One region of the Paenibacillus sp. FSL E2-0177 genome, then DNA from elsewhere that is predicted to be linked to it. Evidence: riboswitches for the same ligand, from Rfam matches in the RefSeq annotation. Region 1 holds a riboswitch; each other region holds the start of a gene.
What was found. A riboswitch is a leader RNA that binds a small molecule or an ion and turns the genes downstream of it on or off. The one in region 1 is predicted to bind cyclic di-AMP.
Positions count from the first base shown of each region.

Region 2: another riboswitch for cyclic di-AMP. It lies ahead of MHI25_RS16970 (APC family permease); the one in region 1 lies ahead of MHI25_RS26395 (alpha/beta hydrolase).
Region 3: another riboswitch for cyclic di-AMP. It lies ahead of MHI25_RS00190 (3D domain-containing protein); the one in region 1 lies ahead of MHI25_RS26395 (alpha/beta hydrolase).

Region 1 covers NZ_CP150307.1:5,935,865-5,940,989, forward strand. Annotated here, with positions in the region: gene mnmH (tRNA 2-selenouridine(34) synthase MnmH) at 1-66, opposite strand, end outside; gene selD (selenide, water dikinase SelD) at 125-1,186, opposite strand; gene MHI25_RS26395 (alpha/beta hydrolase) at 1,779-2,606, opposite strand; cyclic di-AMP (ydaO/yuaA leader) riboswitch at 2,694-2,880, opposite strand; partial or broken gene MHI25_RS26400 (glyoxalase) at 3,142-3,237, shown strand; gene MHI25_RS26405 (hypothetical protein) at 3,315-3,488, opposite strand; gene MHI25_RS26410 (Nif3-like dinuclear metal center hexameric protein) at 3,573-4,331, opposite strand; gene MHI25_RS26415 (alpha-glucuronidase family glycosyl hydrolase) at 4,392-5,125, opposite strand, start outside.
Region 2 covers NZ_CP150307.1:3,802,406-3,807,530, reverse strand. Annotated here, with positions in the region: gene MHI25_RS16980 (DsbA family protein) at 1-632, shown strand, start outside; gene MHI25_RS16975 (disulfide oxidoreductase) at 629-1,093, shown strand; cyclic di-AMP (ydaO/yuaA leader) riboswitch at 1,288-1,447, shown strand; gene MHI25_RS16970 (APC family permease) at 1,572-3,389, shown strand; gene MHI25_RS16965 (iron-hydroxamate ABC transporter substrate-binding protein) at 3,593-4,600, shown strand; gene MHI25_RS16960 (iron ABC transporter permease) at 4,821-5,125, shown strand, end outside.
Region 3 covers NZ_CP150307.1:40,898-46,022, forward strand. Annotated here, with positions in the region: gene MHI25_RS00180 (HD domain-containing protein) at 1-141, shown strand, start outside; gene MHI25_RS00185 (TatD family hydrolase) at 193-963, shown strand; cyclic di-AMP (ydaO/yuaA leader) riboswitch at 1,162-1,391, shown strand; gene MHI25_RS00190 (3D domain-containing protein) at 1,677-2,843, shown strand; gene rnmV (ribonuclease M5) at 3,020-3,571, shown strand; gene rsmA (16S rRNA (adenine(1518)-N(6)/adenine(1519)-N(6))-dimethyltransferase RsmA) at 3,568-4,452, shown strand; gene yabG (sporulation peptidase YabG) at 4,618-5,125, shown strand, end outside.

The DNA of each region.
Region 1 (5,125 bases):
AATAATGGTGATCTGCTTCTTGTTTTTTAACACTCTAAGTTCTTCCAGTGTAATGTCCTGAAACAATATGCTCTCTCCTCTGGTGGCTAACCTTCATAATTTGCTCTAAGCTGATATACAACAGTTATTCCACAGCAGCTATAACTGTAATCTGACCCGGATGCTCTTCCGTTACCTCTCCGATCAATGCCGCTTCTACCCCTGCATCTACTAACTCTTTTAGCAAATCTTCGCTTTGTTCAGGGGCCACAGAGATCAGCAGTCCGCCAGAAGTCACAGCGTCACATAGAATATAGCGGCTTAGTTGGTCCATCTCCTCCGGATAAAGAATGCTGCCTTCCAGATGGGCAAAGTTATTCTTAGTGCCTCCTGGAACAAATCCCTGCTCCGCAAGCTCTCTTACTCTTGGCAGCATCGGTACATCGCCTTGACGAATGATCAGGCCCGTGCCGCTCCCTTTAGCCATTTCCGAGGCATGTCCCAGTAGCCCAAATCCGGTAACATCTGTACAAGCATGTACATCATAAGGCTCCATGATTTCAGCCGCTTTTTTATTCAAAGTAGACATTACTGTCGTAAGGCGTGTGGTTTCTTCAGGAGATAGCTGATCCTTTTTAATGGAAGTTGTTAAGATCCCCACACCGATAGGCTTCGTTAGAATCAGCTTGTCTCCCACCTTGGCGCCCGCATTCGTTCTTACTTTGTCAGGATGCACAAGGCCCGTAACGGCCAATCCGAATTTGGGCTCTTTATCGTCGATGGAATGTCCGCCCACAAGAGTAGCTCCTGCTTCCTGTACTTTATCCGCTGCACCGCGCAAAATGTCACCGAGAATGCTTTTATCTAAAACAGAAATAGGAAAGGCCACAATATTAAGCACCGTAAGCGGCTTTCCACCCATCGCATAAATATCGCTTAATGCATTGGCTGCTGCAATTTGACCAAATGAATAGGGATCATCCACGATCGGCGTGAAAAAATCAACAGTTTGCACTAACGCTAATTCATCACTTAAACGATACACCCCTGCATCATCACTAGTATCAAGACCTACAAGTAGATCCGGGTTAGGAACAGTTGGTGGCAGACTACGAATAACCTGCATGAGATCGGCGGGACCGATTTTGCAGCCGCAGCCCCCTTTTGAAGATAATGAAGTCAGTTTTATAGTTTCAGCTTGAGACATCATGACTCAGCTCCTTTAGTATGAATTATCTTAATCTTACACGAGTAGATCGCATTGTACAAAATGCAAGAGTAGCAGATGCGTTGCTTACTACGCCTCCTTCTATAACTATTTAGAGTCTATTGTTCTTTCCCACGTCTGGTGAGCTATATTTGGTGCTGTGGTAGGGTAGGGACATTAAGTGGCGTTCTAGGTACAATATGCTTGTAAATGTTCAACATCCATCGGTTAGTAAAATAACCAAAGGCTGGCTCATTCGTAGATTTCACTACGGATGAGCCAGCCTTTAGTTAGATATCCATTATATTAGGGAAATTCTCCCTAATGTTCATCGATAATCGCTTTAAAATGAGGTTTTTAGGGAATTCCTCCCTAAAAATTCATGCAAATACCCATTTATGGCTAAAAACATCCTATTATTAGGGAGGATTTCCCTAATCTACGTTCTAGGAGCCATAATCTCCTTCATTTTAGGGAGAATTCCCCTAAAGTTCTTCCCAGAAAGACGACCCATAGCCAGCTCATTCCGCCCTGGCTATGGGACGCCTATTTTCTCACTTAAACGCTTCGCTTGTGAAGGTCTCCCTATAGATCAGCTAATCTGCTGACTGCCCTGCTGCTTCTCTAAGAAACGCTGAAGAATCGCATTGAATTGCTCCGGTTGGCACAGATTACTTGGATCTAATGCGTTCGGAATAATCGCCAACTGCGCCTGCGGCAGCTGAGACACCATTTCCTTCATACAATTCACTCCAAATTCATTAAAGTCCCCCACAATACATAATGCAGGACGTTTAAAAGCCTTTAAACATCTGGTGTAATCAACATGGCTCGTAGCCAGCCTTTGCCGATATAACTCCCGGGGGCGTTTGTCCAGCAGTCCTCTTCTAATCTCATTGTAGGCCAGACTCCAGCGCTCTCGGTACATCATCCGAATCGAAGGCAACACCAGCTCGCTTGGGAGATAATACATTAGTAAACTGCAATATGCTGCCATAGTTTGTATTTTCCCTACTATTGTTGATCCGTGAGTCCTACAAAAGCTATCCGCGACCACAATGGCTTTTACACGCTCAGGATATTGTTTGGCAATATGCTGAACGACTAAGCCACCATAGGCGATTCCTACAAAAACTGCTTCACGGATACCTAGGTCATTCAACAGCATAATCAGATCCAGACATTGCGTCTCAATAATCTCATGTGGGGCCTCCAGCAGTTTACCAGACTTGCCATTCCCCCGTAAATCGCACAAAATCACTTTATATTTATCGGAAAAATACTCCAGCTGTGGTTTGAACATACTGTGTGTTAATCCATGTCCATGGATAAACACAACCGGAGTGCCAGTTCCATTGATTTCATAATAGAGCGAAGTTCCGTTCAGTTTAGCGATAGGCAAAGGTAACACCTCTTTCATAATAAATTCTACGACTATATCTGCTTAAAAACGCAGCAAAAAACCACAGAGGGATTCTCTGTGGCTATTCATCACTAAACACGCCATTCATCCTCTCTCCATACGCTTACGAGGTTAGCTGTCGGATTCGGGCAGTGAGAGTTGCCCTACCTGCAGGGATGCATATTATGCACCCGGAACAGGATTCACCCCATAACCAGTGCCGACTCTCACATCGGCTGCCAGTTGTTGGTTCCCCCGCTTTCCAGAAACGGAAATTAAGCGGATTGCTTATGTAATTGTAAATTTAAGATAATTCTCAGTTCTGAGATGAATCATACTCTTGTAAGGTTTTCTTGTAAAGGAGGGCTCTGGTCAAAATAATGTTGAAAGCAATGCTTTTCATTTCATATTAAGCATACTCTTCATTTTCTCTTTCTTTTGCTCTTGTTTACTCGTTTTCTTTAGAAAAACAGCTCTGAAGCAAGCGAAAAAGGGGGTGATTCACCAGTACTTTCCTATTTAATAAGAAACGACAATCTTCAATACCAATATTGGGCCAGTTTCTGTACCTTGGGGTGTTCGTCGTTTCTATGTCCCCGATCCGTTTGGCAAGCTTGTTAATATTATTTCACATGAACAGCACGAATGATTTCATAAAAAAGAAAAAAGCTAAGCAGAATCAGAGATCTCCCCCTGTCCACTTAGCTTCCTTTTACAATACTATGGCTACAAAAGATCGGCGTTTTTCAATGCATGCTCCCAGCTTGGAAAAAAGAACAGCGCACTTCTCATAAGCTCTGGGTCGCTTTGCTTCACTTGTTTTTTACTGATCGAGCTTCCGTCGCTTTGCAGCTTTTTGATCCGACTTAATACTTCATCAGCCTCCAAAGGAATTTCCATTGAAACACTCCTTTCTCAGTGACCTGTTTCCCTTCATTTTCTCCATAATATGTTTATTTATTCCGTACTCTTAATTTCCCCAGATTAAACCATCTGATAGATGGGTTGTTCAGCAATGAACCGGGTAGGAAGCATGGGATATTTGTCTGCTAAGATTTCAGCTAAATATTTCATCCCCGGTGCTTCACTCTCCGCATGACCTAACATGATGAGCGCTTTAGATTTGCCTTGGTGCCCTGCATCCCGCACATATTCCGGAGTCTCCCACTCTGGTCCTTCTCCAGCAATAATTAAATCAAGATTGTGATCATTAAAAAGCGGAATAGCCATCGTCCCGCCTCCTCTGTAACCTACTAATATCCCTACGCGTTTGCAGGACAGAGACAGGTCACCAGCAGCGCGTACATAAGAGATGCCTAGCTTACTTTTAATATACTGAGCAGCTTCCATTACAGTCATAGCAGGAATAGTGAGAATCGTAGCAGCCGCTTGCTGCTCTTCCACATAGTCTGACCAATCCAGCTCTCGCAGCAAACCCATCATAATCCCATCCGGCTCTTGCCGATGCCAATAATCATGATAACGAAAAATAGCTATTGGGGAATGTTCGATCAGACTTTTTTTCGCATGATAAACCGGATCACCTTCTAACCACTCGCTCGCTGCATGATGGCTATAAAATATACCTTCATGCGTGATCAGCAAATTGGCTCCTAACGCTATTGCTTGCTCCACAATATTTTGTGTGGCAGAGAAGGCCGTAATAATCCCTGTGACTTCAGTTTCCGGTTCCCCTGGGTTCAGAATATCCACAGTCCCTTCTACCTGTTCCACAGTTCCCATTAAATCTTTCAAAATCGCTCTAATCGTGAGGCTCACTATCATCATCCCTCGAATCGAAATCTAATAAATCTTTCTGCCTTTAAGATCCTCAATTCCGCTCTTGCGGTAAAAATACGTATTGATCCGATCTCTCCATTCCTGCGCATGCTCTGCTTGCTCTTCAAGACGTTGCTTCACTTGCACATACAATCCACTCTCCATGCTGCCTTCAAGTGATTCCCATGTTGCTAGAAGCTGTGCAGCCTGCTCTGCCCCCTCGAAATGAGTATCGTAGATATGTTGTATAACCGTTTGCCCCGATTGCAGAACATGCGTGTATGGAACATGATGGAAGAACAGCAGCAGCTCTTCTGGACAAGACGCTAGATTCTCATAATTTGATGCGTTAAGACCCATATACTGTCCGCTATACCCCGTTCCCGATTTGACTGAACGATCCACACCAATGCCCTTATGATCCGCATAATGGTACGTTCCCCACTTGGCGTATTCATATCCATCCACATTCGGCCCATAATGATGATCCGGATTAACCATCCAGCCCACACCTAATGGAGCTGTGTAAGATTCGTAAATCCTCCATGAGTCCATTAACATCCCGCGAATAGCAGCCACTAGACCTTCATCAGTGCCAAAGGTAAGGCGAATCCATTCCTCAGCTATTTCTTTTGCCGTCAGCTCCGGATTCCAAATTAATCTCCCATATCCATACAGATTAGCTTGAGCTAACCCGTGCCCCGTCCAGTTCATGTCATCCCCGACATTAGTTACAGCAGCCACACCATTATACTTAT
Region 2 (5,125 bases), 2.1 Mb from region 1:
TAGTTATCATTTTTGTTGGATTGTTTATGTTAGCTTCGAAAGATGCAGCAAAGAATGTCTCTACAGGAGAACCGGTAGAATTCAATTACAGTGAGCTACCTAGGATTGGTAATGAGGATGCACCTGTTAAGCTTGTTGAATTTGGTGATTTCAAATGTCCAGCTTGTTCCCAGTTTGCTGGCTCCATGAAACCGAAAATTGTTCAAGATTTTGTCAACGAGGGAAAAGCAGCTCTTTACTTTGTAAATATGGCTTTCGTTGGTCCTGACTCTGAGACAGCTTCACTAGCTGCATTGTCTGTATACCATCAGAATAAGGATGAATTCTGGAAGTTCTATGATGCTGTGTATGCGCAGCAAGGGGATGAGAGCGTGGAATGGGCCACTGAGGATTTCTTGGTAAGCCTTGCTGAAAAAGAGAAATTAGCGATCGATTACGATCTGTTGCGTAAAGACATCCAAGAGAAAACTTATGCAGATGAGCTGAAGAAAGACATTCAGTTGGCAACTGACGCAGGCGTGACAACTACGCCTTCGCTCTACATTAATGGAGTGAAAACGGCTGAACCTTTCGATATTGAAGCGATTACATCTGAAATTAACACCGCCGCAAAAGCAGTGGAGGCAAAGTGACAAAATTCCTATCTTTTTGCAAGCGTAACTGCCTCTATCTGGCCTGGTTCGTCTCTTTGGTTGCTGTAGCTGGTAGCTTGTATTTAAGTGAAGTCTTGAAGTATGAACCTTGTAAGCTTTGCTGGTTTCAGCGGATTTTTATGTATCCGCAGTTATTTTTGTTGGGAATTGCCACTTTCCGTGGAGATAAGCGCATCATTCCTTATGTGCTTCCATTAAGTTTGATTGGTGGCAGTATCTCAATCTATCATTATGCGGAACAGAAGATTCCAGCGTTAAGTAAAGTTCTACCTTGTACAGTTGGTGTTCCTTGTAATAAAGATTACTTGAACTACTTCGGATTTATAACGATTCCTTTGTTAGCTTTAATAGCGTTTGCTCTAATAAGTCTCCTTCTTTGGTATGGACGTAGGGAAGAAGAAGTGATTGAAGTAGATGCTGAGGAGAGCTTAGGATTTTAGTTTTTACTTTGGAAGGTACAAAAAAGCTGAAAAGGTATTAAAATCACGGGCTAGAGGGATAATTGAAGATAATGAAAGAGAGCATCCAATAAGACGCTATATTTGAGCTTATTGGATGTTTTTTCATTCTTTTTTCATTTTTTTCAACGCTTTACTGTAGGCACTTTGTAGACTAATATTAGACCTTGTGAGAAGTTGAATATGCGCTGAATTTTCTTAGGAAAAACGGGGGAACCAAACTTGGCATTCATGCCAATGGGGTGAATCGGAACCGGGTCGAACAGACCTCTACCGTAGGGCTATAACCACAGCCCGAATCCGCCAGCTAACCTCGTAAGCAAGGTGGGAAAATGACCATGCATAAGCATGCGGATCATTTCCGTATGCTTATTTTTGTGTCTGCATTTATGAAATCCACCGATGAAAACAGCGCACGGAAATTCCGTTTCAGCTCCCAAAGAAAGGAACTGTATCCACCATGGTAAGCAAGGTAAAACGACTATTGATCGGACGTCCGATGAAGTCGAATGAACTCGATCATGAAAAGTTATCCAAGGTTAAAGCACTGGCTGTCCTGTCTTCTGATGCGCTCTCGTCTGTAGCCTACGGAACGGAACAAATTCTGATTGTACTGGTGGCTGCCGGGTTTACTGCCATCTGGTATTCCCTGCCAATTGCATTAGCCGTATTGGGCCTGCTGGCCATCCTGATTTTATCCTATCGGCAGACGATTTTTGCTTATCCGCAAGGAGGCGGAGCTTATATCGTAGCCAAGAGTAATCTTGGTATTCCGACAGGGCTGCTCGCTGGGGGTTCATTATTGGTGGATTACATTCTTACCGTAGCGGTTAGTGCCTCGGCAGGGACGGATGCGATCACATCGGCTTTTCCAAGTCTTCATAATCATACTGTTCTCATCGCTGTATCTGTTATCGTTTTATTAACAATCATTAATCTTCGCGGAGTGACTGAATCGGCTTCATTTATCGCAATTCCAGTGTATTTGTTTGTGGTTTCGATTGTTGTTCTGATTATCTCCGGTATCGTTAAATATGCAATGGGTGGCGCGCATGCGAATGTTCCTGAAATAGGCAGCGCCGTATCTAATGTAAGTTTGTTTCTACTATTAAAAGCGTTTAGCTCTGGTTGTTCAGCCCTAACGGGGGTTGAGGCCGTATCTAATGCGATCCCAAACTTTAAAGCACCCGCTGAGAAGAATGCAGCCAAGACGCTAATGATCATGGGACTTATCCTTGGCTTTATGTTTACCGGAATCACTGTGCTGGCGTATTGGTATGGTATTGTGCCAGATGAAAAGGCTACGGTTGTCTCTCAGATCGCTGAATCGACCTTTGGCCGTGGCGGATTGTACTTTTTCATTCAAGGGATTACAGCAGTGATTTTGTTCTTGGCAGCTAATACAGCATATTCAGCGTTTCCGCTGCTCGCCTTTATGTTTGCAAAAGATAAATATCTGCCACATGCATTTATGGTCCGTGGTGACCGCCTGGGCTTCTCAAACGGCATTATTTTTCTAGGAGTTATGTCTATCATACTTGTGACTGCATTCCATGGGAATACGGAAGGTTTGATTCCACTATATGCGGTAGGCGTGTTCATTCCTTTTACCTTATCCCAACTGGGGATGATGGTGCATTGGATCAAAACAAGACCCGCTGGATGGGTGAAAAGATTTGTAGTAAATACCATCGGTATGCTGACTACATTGACGATTACGCTTATATTTATCATTACTAAATTCTCGAGCGTATGGATGGCATTCATTTTCTTACCTGCTGTAATGTTCGTGTTCCACCGTATTCATAAGCATTATTTGAACACTGCGGATCAACTGCGTATATGTCCGGCTACTGATAAACCTGTAATTAAAGGAAGTACTGTAGTTGTTCCTGTTGCAGGGGTTACACGTGCTGTATTACATTCCATCAGCTATGCGAAGTCTCTAACAGATAATGTTGTTGCTGTGTATGTAGGCTTTGATGAAGAAGACATTCATAAGATGGAGCAACGGTGGGAGGAATGGAATCCAGGTGTACGCCTGATTGTTCTTCGTTCCAGATATCGTAGTATCATTCGTCCGTTAGTGAAGTTTATCGATACGGTAGAGTGGAAGACCGCTGCGACGGATCACATCACGATTCTGATTCCACAGTTTATTACCAAACATTGGTGGCAAGCCGTGCTTCATAATCAGACCAGCTTTTTAATCCGCTCGTATCTAATGAATCAAAAGGACGTTGTAGTAGCGACTGTCCCGTATCATTTAAATAAATAAGTAGAAGATTAAAGATGAGGTTATATCCGGAACGTTCGGAATATAACCTCTTTTGTATTTTATATGAAGGAAATTGTTGCAAATCCACAGAATTTGAAATTTATATGTTGACACAGAGAATGAGAATCAATATCATTTAAAAGTGAAGCAGAGGTAAAGGTCACCTTTGAATATCAAAGCAGTTACATATAGGAGGGTTTTTAATGTTTTGGCTTAACAGAAAAAGATCAGGAAGCATGAAAGTGACGATGAGCGGACTAATAGTGATGACGCTAATACTTTCCGCTTGTGGTAATAATAATGCTGAAAGCTCATCAAATGCAGGAACAGCGCCTACAACAGCGCCTACAGCAGAATCTACAGAGGCACCTGCTGCACCTAAGACGTTAACAGATGCAATGGGTCATAAAGTAACGATTCCGGCTAATCCACAGCGCGTTCTGGGTTCATATTTGGAAGACTCTTTGGTAACTCTGGGTGTAACTCCAGTAGCTCAATGGTCAGTTACAAACGGCGTTCAGGATTATCTGGCCACTGAATTGAAGGATGTTCCTACAATTAGTTACGACCTTCCGTTAGAGGCTGTAACCAGCTTTGCTCCGGATCTTATTATCATCCCATCGGAGTCTTCTGTTCAGAACGGGATTTACGATCAGTTGAATAAGATTGCACCCACTTATGTAATTGGGGATGAACTAAATCAAGATTGGCGCAAATCGTTGCTCAAGATGGGTGAGATTTTGAACAAAACCCCTGAAGCAGAAAAAGCCATTAAAGATTATGATGTTAAAGCAGCGGCTGCGAAAGAACAGCTTGCAGGAGCTATTGGACAAGAGTCCGCGGCTATTTTATGGTTGGTGCAAAAAAACTTCTATATTGTAGACGAAACCCGCAGCAGTGGAGCTGTATTATATACAGACCTTGGCGTAACGCTGCCTAACTTAGTAACAGAGATCCCAGTAGGAACAAGAGCAACTTGGAATCCGATCTCACTAGAGAAGCTTTCTGAGCTGACCGCAGATCATATTTTCCTTGTAAATAGTGATAAGACTGAGGGTTCGGAGATCCTAGATAGTGCAATCTGGAAGGGCATCCCAGCTGTAAAAGCTGGAAATGTGCATGAAATGAGCTCAACAAGCAGCTGGCTTTACAGTGGTGCGAACGCTGGCAGCAAAATCATTGACGATGTGCTAAAAAGTCTTGTGAAATAAAAGTCGTAATTCACCATGAATGAGACTGATCATTTCGGTGGGGAAGAGCGTGCAGATCAAGTATCTCGTGATACAAAGATCTGCACCATTTTTTTATAAACCAATCCCATAGTACGGAAAAATCGATCCTGCAATTGTACAACATAAATATTTTTGCGATAATGAGAATGATTGTTGTTATCATATAAACCATTGTAACTATTGAATAAGGAGACGACTCATGGTTTCACCCTCAGATTTCGCAAATCGTATTAAAAATGAACCCAAAAAAGCTCTACATACCCGACCGGCAGCTGCCATTGGTATTCTTATTTTTGGACTTGCTGCCATTGCCTTCGGATTGGCACTTTCGGTCTCAGTAGGTGCAGCAGATATCAAGTTAGCTACGGTATGGGAAGCTATATTTCATTTCAATCCAGATTTACAAAAACATCAGGTAATTAGAGAACTGCGATTTCCACGTGCTATTGCTGGCGCCTTAGTCGGTGCTTGCTTCGCAGTAGCAGGGGCTATCATGCAGGGGAT
Region 3 (5,125 bases), 1.0 Mb from region 1:
GAAATTTCAGAGGTATCGGATATTGTGCGCTCAATAAGCGGGATTCATCGTGGCAGATATCACCTATATTTCCCACAGGATAAGCTGAAAAAAGCCCTTACACGGTTGCCCTCTTCTGTAGCAGAGATTTTTGCAAAATAATACAAATATTTATGGAACTATTGATAAAAACAACAAGGAGTGAGCTTTAAAATGTATCTGTTCGACACTCATACACATTTAGATGCGCCTCAATTCGACGAGGATCGCGAGGAAGTTATAGCTCGTGCAGTAGAGGCCGGAGTTAGCAAGATGATCAATATTGGATTTAATCGGGAAACGATCCCTTCAACGATGAAGCTGGCTGAATCTTATGATTATATTTATGCAGCGGTGGGCTGGCATCCACAGGATGCGATTGATATGAAAGAGGGGGACCTCGATTGGATCGCCTCTCTTTGCAGCCATGAGAAAGTGGTGGCCATCGGAGAGATTGGGTTGGATTATTATTGGGATACCTCTCCCAAGGATGTGCAGCAGGAGGTCTTCCGCAAACAAATTGGACTAGCCCGTGAACTAAAAATGCCAATCTGCATACATGACCGTGATGCCCATGAAGATGTCGTACGGATTTTACGGGAGGAAAAAGCAAATGAAATTGGTGGCGTAATGCATTCTTTCTCAGGCAGCTGGGAAACCGCAAAAATGTGTCTAGATCTAGGATTTCATTTGTCATTTGGAGGACCGATCACGTTCAAAAATGCCAGAGTGCCTAAAGAGGTGCTTGCACAGACGCCATTGGACCGATTATTGATCGAAACAGACGCTCCATATTTGACTCCACACCCCTTCCGAGGCAAGCGAAATGAGAGTGCTCATGTGAAGTTAGTAGCAGAGGCTGCGGCTGAAATTAAAGGGTTAACATGGGAAGAATTGGCTAAAATTACGTATACGAACGCACTGGAACGATTTGGGATTGTCTGAAAACAGGAGTAAAACGGGTGAAAAATAGAGAATGGCCGATATATTAAACTTTTTTAATATAAAAACGGCTGATTATTACAATATTTTAACCATATATTTGCGTAAACGTGGTTGAATCGTCCTTTACAACATGCATCAAAACAGGATATCATCTTTTCAGTGATGTGAGCTGTTGTTATTGTGACAGCCATTGATTCATGGATCGTCTCGCTGAGTCTCCGTATGGAGAACGGGGGAACCAATATTGAACTGCCGCATGCCTGTATCTTGAATACGACTAGGAATTGCCGCAGAACAATATTTGATTTCTTCACGTGGTCTTTGGGGTGAATTTAAGGGCAACCGCCGTGAGCGGGTGACCTGAAATAGGGCGTCTCTCTTTCGTCCGAACCCGACAGCTAACCCCGTAAGCGCAAGTAAGAGAGGCAACCTCGTGCACAAACATTCCCGCGTATTCTGACATCGGAGAAGCCACGAAAGAGTCCTCAAGAGAACTCTTTTTAGGCTTCTTTATTTTTGAATAAACTGAATGTTGCCCGCATACTGTTATATAACAGGTGTGGGAGTAGCTGTGCCGAGCAGGCGATCCATGAGCAGGAGACGCTAAGTTAATACGTGCGTATCCTGTGACAATCTCAAATAGTTTCGTCAAAGAAATTCAGTCCTCATGATATACAAATTGACGACGAGGCTATGTAAGGAGGATGGAGAGAATGGGCTTATTCCAACCAGAGGTATCCCATGATTCGCAGTCATCCAGCAGGTCTTTCGCATTACGGTGGGAGCAAGTAAATACTCGCGTACTTTTACTTGCAGGTGTGATTTCAATCGCAATCGCGCTGTTAATTCTGCTGTACGTACACGGTCAAAGTAATAAACAATTAGTTTTAGTAATAGACGGGCAAACACAGACACTTGAAACGCGAGAAGCACTTCTTGGTGATGTGTTGGAGAAAGAGCAAATTTCGCTGCAGCCGCATGATGAATTATCTTTAGGTCTGAGTGATGAAATAAAAGACGGTGACCGTGTCGTTATCAATCGTGCGCAGAAATTTAGCCTTACTGCGGACGGAGCAACAAAAACGTTATATACGACCGAAGACACTATCGGTCAAGCGATTGACAAACTGGGTATCAACCTAGAAGGCTATGATAAGATTTTTCCTTCGTTAGACACCACCATCTCTGCTGACATGGAGATTAAGATCGTTCGTATCAACAAGCAAACGGTACAGCGAACAACTAACTTACCTTTCCGTGTTATTAAGACAGCAGATCCCTCCCTTACTGTGGGAACAGTTAGAGTGGCACAGGCAGGCAAACCAGGCGTCATGGTTCAGCATATTGAAAAGATCTATCAAGACGGAGAACTGGCCTCTATGCGCATGATCGGCAAGGAAGTACAAACGGTAACAAAAGATAAGATCATTGCCGTTGGTACTAAAGCACTTCCTAAGCCTACTGTAGTTGCTAAAGCTACAACAACTTCCAAATCAAGCACTACCTCCAAAACGACTAAAGTTAGCGCTAAGACTAAGAACGTCACAAGCAAGGCTGGCGTAGACTTTGAGTACAAGAAGATGATTAAGAACGTCTCCATGACAGCTTATTCGTCAGAAGAGCCAGGGATAGGTACTAAAACTGCCTCCGGAACACGCGTAACGGAAGGTCGTACAATTGCAGTAGATCCGAATGTAATTCCTATTGGCTGGTGGGTTTATATCGATGGGCTTGGATTCCGCCGTGCAGAGGATACTGGCGGTGCCATTAAAGGCAATAAAGTGGATGTCTATTATGATTCCCTGAGCCATGCTCGTAATTTCGGCCGTAAATCACGTACCGTTTATGTGATTGGACCTGTGAAACCAGAGCTTAACTAGAACTGAAGCTTTTGCAAAAAATCCTTTGATAAGCTATAGTGATGATAACCGTTAAGGAACGCTGGATGATCATTTCGTTGATCGCAGAGCAACCGCTCATCACTTATACATTCTTTAACCAAAAGAAGAGGAGCGAATCCTCTTCTTTTTGCTTTTTTTGGAAGGAGTCAAGAAATATGATTAAGGAATTAATCGTCGTTGAAGGCAAAAGCGATACCGTAGCCATTAAGCGTGCTGTAGAAGCGGATACCATTGAGACAGGCGGCTCTGCTGTAAACCGGACTGTAATTGCTAAGATCGCGCTTGCTATGGAACGTAGAGGGGTTATTATTCTTACGGACCCGGACCATGCTGGGGAGCGAATTCGTAAAATCGTTTCAGCGAAGGTGCCGGGCTGCAAGCATGCTTTTATTCCAGAGAAGGACGCAACTCGAAAAGGGGATATCGGTGTAGAGAATGCATCGCCAGAGGCGATTCGTCATGCGCTGCGTAATGTACATACCTCTTTTGAAGGAGCACCTGCTTTGATTGGTATTGATGATCTTATGGCCGCTGGAATGCTTGTACACCCTCGGGCTGCTGAAAGACGTATGGCGCTTGGTAATTTGCTTGGAATCGGATATTGTAACGGCAAACAGCTGTACAAGCGGCTGGCGATGTTTGGGATTACGCGGGAGGAATTTGCCGGGGCTCTCGCCCAAATTGATCAGGGAGGCATTACTTCATGAGTGGTAGAGAGGAAATTTCGACTCCAAAACGGACCAAAGAGATTATTCAACGTTATGGATTCAAGTTCAAGAAAAGCCTGGGACAGAATTTTTTGATTGATCAAAATATTTTGGACAAGATTGTAGACGCTGCTGGACTAGATAGCGATTCTGGGGCGCTGGAGATCGGGCCGGGAATTGGAGCGCTGACGGAGCGTCTGGCACTAACAGCGGGTGCTGTAACTGCCGTAGAGATTGACCGTAGACTGATTCCAATATTAAAAGACGTACTTTCCCCCTATCCCCATGTTAAGGTTCGTAACGATGATGTCCTCAATGTGAACTTGCAGGAAATGTTCAAGGAAGATTTCACCACTGTGAACAAGGTCAGTGTGGTTGCTAACCTGCCTTATTATGTGACTACTCCGATTCTGATGAAGCTGCTCGAAGAGAAGCTTCCCCTTGATAACATCGTTGTAATGATTCAGAAGGAGGTTGCGGAGCGTATGGCTGCATCTCCAGGTGGAAAGGAATACGGAAGTCTTAGCATTGCCGTGCAGTACTACAGCGAGCCTGAGCTCGTCTGTATCGTGCCACGTACGGTATTCATCCCTCAACCTAATGTGGAGTCTGCTGTTATCCGTCTGAAGGTTAGAGAGCATCCTCCGGTAAAGGTGGAGAGTGAGAAGCATTTCTTTGAAGTGGTTCACGCTTCTTTCACACAGCGCCGCAAGACGATTGCTAACAATCTGAAGGCTCGTTACTTCCCTGAACAAGGACGTGAGCAGCTGGAGGCTTTACTCGCAGAAGCGGGTATTGAACCGACCCGTCGCGGAGAAACACTCAGTCTTGAAGAATACGCCCGCTTAAGCAGTGTTTTGCTAGCCGCTGGAATTGAATAAGCAATAAGAAACGGTTGTTGTCTTAAAGGACGACAACCGTTTCTCGTAGAAATATAAGGATGTTATTTTGGTGGAGCATTATACATTCTTATATTTTAAAAATATGGCGAGTTATGAACCAACTGAGGCCTTTGCCCATACGATGGGGTAGAGGTGGTGGTTGTAATGAATTTAGGAGACTTGGTCGTTCGCAAATCTTATGGCGGTGATTTAACATTTCGTGTAGATAATATCGTGCAGGATAGAGCCGTCATTAAAGGCACAGATTTCCGCCTGTTGGCGGATTCTCCTCTGGATGACCTGGTTCAAGTGCCTCCTACCCGAATAACGGAACGGGGACAGCAAGCACAGATCAAAGCGAAGGAATCACTGACACAGCTGCGGAAGGACCGTCAGGAGCAAAGTCAGCGGAGCGGGGGAACCCTAACAGAGGGGACATGGGCTCCACCGTCCAAGGAAGCTCCTTATTTTGAAGTGCCAGGTAAAGTACTGCATCTGGATGGCGATCCGGCATATTTGAATAAGAGCCTTAGCTTATACGAGCAGCTGCGGATTCCCGCTGAAGGGCATCATGTTCATGAATCTGCAATGGCTGATACGTTATACCGGCTGTTGCCCCGTGTACGCCCAGATATTGTAGTGATCACTGGTCATGATGGGGTACTGAAGCAAC